2 regions of the Paenibacillus tianjinensis genome follow, and region 2 is predicted to be linked to the other one. Evidence: predicted binding sites of a transcription regulator. Region 2 holds the regulator's gene; the other holds the start of a gene.
The links. The regulator Rex, encoded in region 2, represses fermentation and respiration genes when NADH is low (regulators of the CRP and FNR family bind a similar motif). The targets are predictions, from matches to a motif close to TTGTGAAATATTTCACAA.
Positions count from the first base shown of each region.

Region 1: JRJ22_RS07280 (phosphoketolase family protein) is a predicted target of Rex. The motif match lies at 1,892-1,909, and genes of this name have one in related genera.

Region 1 covers NZ_CP070969.1:1,664,066-1,667,488, forward strand. The annotation lists gene JRJ22_RS07270 (CPBP family intramembrane glutamic endopeptidase) at 1-755, opposite strand, end outside; gene JRJ22_RS07275 (GntR family transcriptional regulator) at 1,011-1,733, shown strand; gene JRJ22_RS07280 (phosphoketolase family protein) at 2,024-3,423, shown strand, end outside.
Region 2 covers NZ_CP070969.1:3,942,266-3,945,688, reverse strand. The annotation lists gene dinG (ATP-dependent DNA helicase DinG) at 1-1,034, shown strand, start outside; gene JRJ22_RS17935 (redox-sensing transcriptional repressor Rex) at 1,203-1,856, shown strand; gene JRJ22_RS17930 (amidohydrolase) at 1,843-3,144, shown strand; gene JRJ22_RS17925 (cell wall elongation regulator TseB-like domain-containing protein) at 3,181-3,423, shown strand, end outside.

The DNA.
Region 1 (3,423 bases), 2.3 Mb from region 2:
TAATCGTTGTACCATAGCATAAGCTGCTCATTCATCAGGGAGTGAATACCGACTACAAAAAACAAATTTTTGGTTAGCAGATAGAGCAGACAGAAAATGATTCCGAAAATGACAAGCTGGATAAAGTCGTACACAAACTCCATCCCGGCATAGCCGGAATAGATCCGGTTAGGGATATGCATGAGTGCAAAGATGGCCTGTGAAATGAACATAGCCGCAGCCACGCGGGACGAGTGACGTTTTATTTTGCTGCATAAAAGGAAGACCTGAACAAATAAAAAGCCCCGGAATATGATTTCCTCCAGCAGCGCATTGCCAAAAAGCTGTCCGAATAACCCGCCTAGTACTACACTCGGAAACTCCGTTATCTGATCGTTGAAGGTTATGCTGTAGCCTGTTGAGAGGTTGACGCCCAAATTGACAATCTGAATCGCGATCCAAAACAGCAGGAAACCTGTTAACCCCGGCAGCAGTTTCTCTTTCCTGAGACCCAATTCCCTTGGCGTAACTTTGGCGATGGCAATCAGGAAGATAATCACCTCCACGAAAAGGCCGATCAGATTAGCGCTTAACGTTCCGCCGATCCAGCCGTTTGTAAGATTGGAAAGCGGACGGTAGTAGCCGTGTTCAAAGTAAATAAGATTAACGCATAGCGAATAGATAATTTCAATAATAATCATCCCGGCGATAAAAGGGACAGGCACGGGCCTTGCTTCAAAAATAGGTGTAGAAGTCCTTGGTTTATGTGGCATCATTGGCCGTAATCCTCCTTGATTATGTACTGAGCCAATACTCTTTGTTCTTTCATGATACATTTATTACCAATAGGCCCGGAATCACTATATCCCTAGGCAGGAGAAATCTCCATTACAAAGATCATAGATCTGAGCGATTATAAAATCAGGTATCCCTACGAAACGTAAGGCCAATCTGTATAATCTGGGCGATGATTATGATATAGTTAACATTAGGCTTTATGAAGTGATAGAAGACCTGAAAGGGAGTACTTCATGACACAATTTGTCTACAAACAGATTATCGATGATTTAAAAATGAAAATATTCGCGGGAGAATTCGCCGATATGAGATTGCCGGATGAACGCAGCCTCAGCGAAACCTATCAGGTAAGCCGCAGCTCCATTAAGCGTGCGCTGACCAAAATGGAGAGCGTCGGTATTATTTTCAAAAAACGCGGTTCAGGTACGTTCATCAATCCCCTGTACATAAAGAACGAATCCATCTTCAATTACGAAGGCTCGAATTTGGGGGTTACCGACAATTTTCAGATGCACGGCAAGAAGCCGAAAGTCAAAGTGCTGAATTTCGAGGTGATTCCACCCACCAAGGAGCTGCAGCGTGATTTGTTCCTCGGGCCCCATGATTTTGTCTACAAAATCGTCCGTCTGCGCCTGTTCGACGATGAGCCCTTTATGATTGAGACGGGGTATATTCCGATCAAAATCGTTCAGGATCTTAATCAGACGATTATCGAAGGATCGATCTTCAATTACCTGGAGGACTCGCGCAATCTGGCCGTGACTAAGTCGTTTTTGTCCATCTTTGCCGAACCTTCCGAGCAGGATGACCAGGAGCTGCTGCATTTAAGCGTAAATGAACCGGTGGGGATCATGGAAGGGATATTCTTTTTGGATAACGGCACCCCCTTTGAATTCTCACACATGCGGTTCCATTACAAATATCTCAAGTTTAATACTTTTGTATCTGTACACTAAGAATAAGACCGGGAAATTTCCCGGTCTTATTTTTTTTTGTCCTGATGAGGCAATGAATACAGTGTTTAAAAGTTTATCTAAATTATTTTGTGTAATATATTGGTAAAAATTATAGAAATAAAGCTGTTTTCCTGTGTTATGGGCCCGATTTTCATACTATGTTCAAAATTTCACAAAATTGGACCGTATCACTTGTCAAAAAGGTTGTATTTATTTTTTGCAGAGGTATGATGTACGTGTAGAGAAAAGAGATTGGTATGGTATTCATAATTAAACAGGGAGTGGAGAAAATGGGATTATCGACCTTGAATGTTGATTACTCATCAAAAACGTATCTTGAGAAGCTGGATGCTTACTGGCGTGCAACGAACTATATTTCAGTAGGCCAGCTGTATTTGAAAGACAATCCGTTGTTAAGAGAACCTCTTAAAGACGCTGACGTCAAAATTAAACCGATCGGGCACTGGGGTACTATTCCCGGCCAGAACTTCATCTATGCCCATTTGAATCGTGTAATTACTAAATATGACTTGAATATGTTCTATGTTGAAGGCCCTGGCCACGGCGGCCAGGTTATGGTTTCCAACTCTTATCTGGATGGCAGCTACACTGAAATCTATCCGGAAATTACCCAGGACATCCCTGGTCTGAAGAAACTGTTCAAACAATTCTCGTTCCCGGGCGGCGTTGCTTCCCATGCTGCACCTGAAACTCCAGGATCCATTCATGAAGGCGGCGAGCTTGGATATTCCTTATCCCACGGCGTTGGCGCTATTCTGGATAATCCGGACCTGATCTCGGCAGTTGTTGTCGGAGACGGCGAAGCCGAAACCGGACCGCTGGCAGCTTCATGGTTCTCCAACCGCTTCATCAACCCGGTTACTGATGGCGCAGTGTTGCCGATTCTGCACCTGAACGGCTTCAAGATCAGCAACCCGACAATTCTGTCCCGTCAATCGAAAGAAGAAATTACTGCCTACTTCACAGGCATGGGCTGGGAACCGTTCTTCGTTGAAGGCGAAGATCCTGAACATATGCACCCAGAAATGGCGAAAGCTCTGGATGCCATCGTTGAAAGAATCGCAGCGATCCAGAAAAATGCGCGCGAAAATAACGACCTTACCCGTCCGGTATGGCCAATGCTCGTCTTCCGTTCCCCTAAGGGCTGGACTGGACCTGCGCAGTGGGATGGTGTTCCTAACACAGGTTCGTTCCGTGCCCATCAGGTGCCGATTCCGGTAGACCAGAAGAATATGAAGCACGCACCGGCCCTGCTGGACTGGATGCACAGCTACAGACCGGAAGAATTATTCGATGAGAACGGCCGTTTGAACGCTGAGCTTGCCGAAATCCTTCCAAAAGGCGACAGACGTATGGGCATGAATCCTGTGACTAACGCCGGCCACCTGATTAAAGACCTGAACCTGCCGGACTTTGCCGACTATGCACTGGATAACTCTGTTCCAGGTAAAGTCGTAGCACAGGACATGGCGGTTCTGGGGAAATATCTGAAAGAGGTTGTGCTGCGCAATGAGCCTAACCGCAACTTCCGGATTTTCGGACCGGATGAAACGATGTCCAACCGTCTGGGACCAGTCTTCGAAGTAACCAAACGCCAATGGCTGGATCAGGTTATTGAGCCTAATGATGAATTCCTGGCTTCCTATGGCCGTGTTATTGACTCCCAGCT
Region 2 (3,423 bases):
AAAGCCAGTCCTCATCGGACAGTCTGGTGACTGATATTGGCGGCTTGTTTAAGGATCTAGCCTCAATCCGTGAACAGATCCGTTTCTTCATGGGTTTAAATGACGAGAACATCGTTTATTGGATGGAGGGTAGCGGCAACTACCGCGGCAAATCGCTGCAGCTGTATGCCGTTCCGGTTGATGTCAGCACACAGCTTAAGGAGCTGTTCTTCGACAAGAAGAAGAGTATTGTGCTGACATCAGCGACACTTTCCGTGGATAAATCCTTCCAGTTCATGATCGATAATCTTGGACTTAGCGAGGCCGCCGAACAGGACCGTCTGATGACAGCACTGCTGCCTTCACCGTTCAAATACCGCGAACAGGCGCTGCTTGTTATTCCGCGTGATTTCCCCAGCGTCAAGGGCAGTGTGGGGGATGCCCGCTTTGTGGATAAGCTGGTGCATTCACTGGCGGAAACGGCGGTCGCAACCAAAGGCCGTATGCTTGTGCTGTTCACCTCTTATAAGATGCTGCGTCAGGTATATGACCCGCTTAAGGAAGCACTGGCATCTGAGGATATTACGGTCCTTGGCCAAGGGGTGGAGGGAGGCAGCCGCAGCAAGCTGATCCGGCGGTTCCAGGACAGCTCGGCTTCGGTGCTGCTCGGGACCAGCAGCTTCTGGGAAGGTGTTGATATACCCGGAGAGGCACTGACTTGCCTGGCGATCGTCAGACTTCCGTTTCAGCCGCCCAACCATCCGCTCGCAGAGGCGAAGTCCGAGCTGCTACAGGCTCAGAAGAAGAATCCTTTCATGAAGCTGTCTGTTCCGCAGGCGGTTATCCGCTTCAAGCAGGGGTTTGGCCGGCTGGTTCGGACGGCTCAGGATCGGGGAATTGTCATTGTATATGATACCAGGGTCATCGAAGCCTATTACGGGAAGTATTTCCTGTATTCTCTTCCCGGTCCCAAAATGGAGCATATGCTGACAGATCAGATGGTTCCGAGAATTGAAGAATGGCTTGAAGGCGGCAATGAGTCCAACATTCAGTGACCTCCTTCAGCAACCGGAAATTGCAATTATCTTGTACTGTTTTGTTCTGATAGTTTGACCATAAATGTTCTAAACTCCGCATGCGCGTTCCCGGTTATGCTGCTGGAACGCGCCTCGCGGATTCATAAGCTATGCATTAGTGTGATTTTTATTTTAGGAGGAGAAAACATGAAATCGGATAAAATATCGGAGGCTGTTGTCCGCAGGCTCCCTGTGTACCTGCGTTTTCTGAACGATCTCCAGAAACGTGAAATCGCCACAGTTTCCTCTCAGGAGCTAGGGCAGAAGCTGGATCTCAACCCGGCTCAGATCCGTAAGGATCTGGCCTATTTCGGTGATTTTGGCAGAAAGGGCATTGGATATGATGTATCCTACCTGATCGAGAAAATCCGCCACATCCTCAAGCTTGACCAGCAGATCAACGTGGCTCTGGTCGGTGCCGGTAACCTCGGTCACGCCTTGTCCAACTATAACGCCTATTTGAAGGATACGATGAAAATTACGGCTGTCTTTGATTCTTATGCGCCTAAAGTGGGACAGAAGATCAACTCCCTGACTGTTCAGCCGATGGAAGAGCTGGGCCAGACGATTCGTGATCAGGGGATCCGGATTGGGATCATCACCGTTCCGGACAACGAAGCTCAGAATGTAGCTGATATTCTGGTGGAATCAGGGATCGAAGCGATCCTGAATTTTGCACCGGTAATTTTAAAAACCCCGCCAACAATTCGCATTCATGCAGCCGATTTTACAACCGACCTCCAGAGTCTGGCCTATTATTTGCATGATGGAAAGGAAGAACATTCGGATGAGCAGGAATAAGACAGTAATCGAAAATGGACGCTTCCTCGTACCTGGTTCGGTGCAACCCGTCCTGAGCGGTTATATGACCATAGAAAATGACCTGATCACATACATAGGGGAAGACAAGCCCGCCTTTGAAGAGGGTGTCCTGACCGTTGACGGCAGCCGCCTGCTGTTTATGCCGGGTCTGATTAATACTCATGGCCATGCAGCGATGTCGCTTCTGCGCGGCTATGGTGATGATATGGTGCTTCAGAGCTGGCTGCAGGAAAAAATGTGGCCGATGGAAGCGAAATTCACCGGAGACGATGTATACTGGGGGACTGCCTTGTCTGTTCTCGAGATGCTGAAGGGCGGCACAACGACCTTCCTGGATATGTACGATCATATGGACCGTGTTGCAGAGGTGACAGAGCAGTCCGGCATCCGTGCGGTGCTCATGCGCGGTGCGATCGGTCTATGCCCGGAGGATGTGCAGAACCAGAAGCTTGCCGAAGCCGTAGAGTTCGCCCGGAACTGGCACGGCAAGGCAGACGGCCGGATTACGGCAATGCTCTCGCCTCACGCTCCGTACACTTGTCCGCCCGAATTTTTCATGAAATTTGTGCAGGCAGCCCATGATCTGGATTTGCCGATGCACACGCATATGTCCGAAACGCGCCATGAGGTAGAGCAAAATGTGGCCGATTACGGCCTGCGCCCGGTGGCTCATCTGGAGAAGCTCGGTATGTTCACCAGACCGTCCCTGATTGCCCATGGTGTACATTTGAATGATGAAGAAATTGAGATTCTGGCCCGTTATAAGGTTGGCGTATCCCATAATCCGGGCAGTAACCTGAAGCTCGCGAGCGGAGTTGCCCGTGTACCTGAATTGCTGAGAGCCGGAGTGAAGGTCTCGCTCGGAACTGACGGAGCAGCCAGTAATAACAACCTGGATATGTTCGAGGAAATGCGGCTTGCAGCGCTGATCCATAAGGGTGTAAGCGGAGATCCGACTGCAGTACCGGCTCCGGAAGCACTGCTGATGGCGACAGAATACGGCGCTGCCTCGATCTATCTGAACAATGTCGGGCGCCTTGCCGCAGGTATGAAGGCTGATTTTATTGCTATTGATATTGACCAGCCTCATTTGCTGCCGCATTCTGATCTGCTCTCCCACGCCGTATATTCGGCAAGTGCCAAGGATGTTGAGCATGTCTGGATTAACGGCCGGCAGGTTGTAAAGCACGGCCGGTGTCTGACGCTGGATGAGGAAGAAATCCGCCGTAAGGCGCAGGAAACCTTTGAAAGCCTGCTCAAACGGTAATTTCAGGTTGTTATTTTAAGGAAAGGGAGCTGCACTTTGAGGAAAAGGAAAAAATGGCTTCCGCTGGGGATTGGCGTGGTGCTGCTCCTTTTGTTCGGACTCGGGCAGTTCTATGCCTATATCATGAAGGACCAGTGGAATGAGCGGAACGCAGCCAAGGAAGTTGCTAAGTCCCGTGCCGGACTGACGGAGATCACTAAAGCGCAGAAATCGGTGTGGGATGAAAATTCAGTCTACTGGGTGCTTACAGGGAAAAACAGTGCCGGGACGAAGCTTATG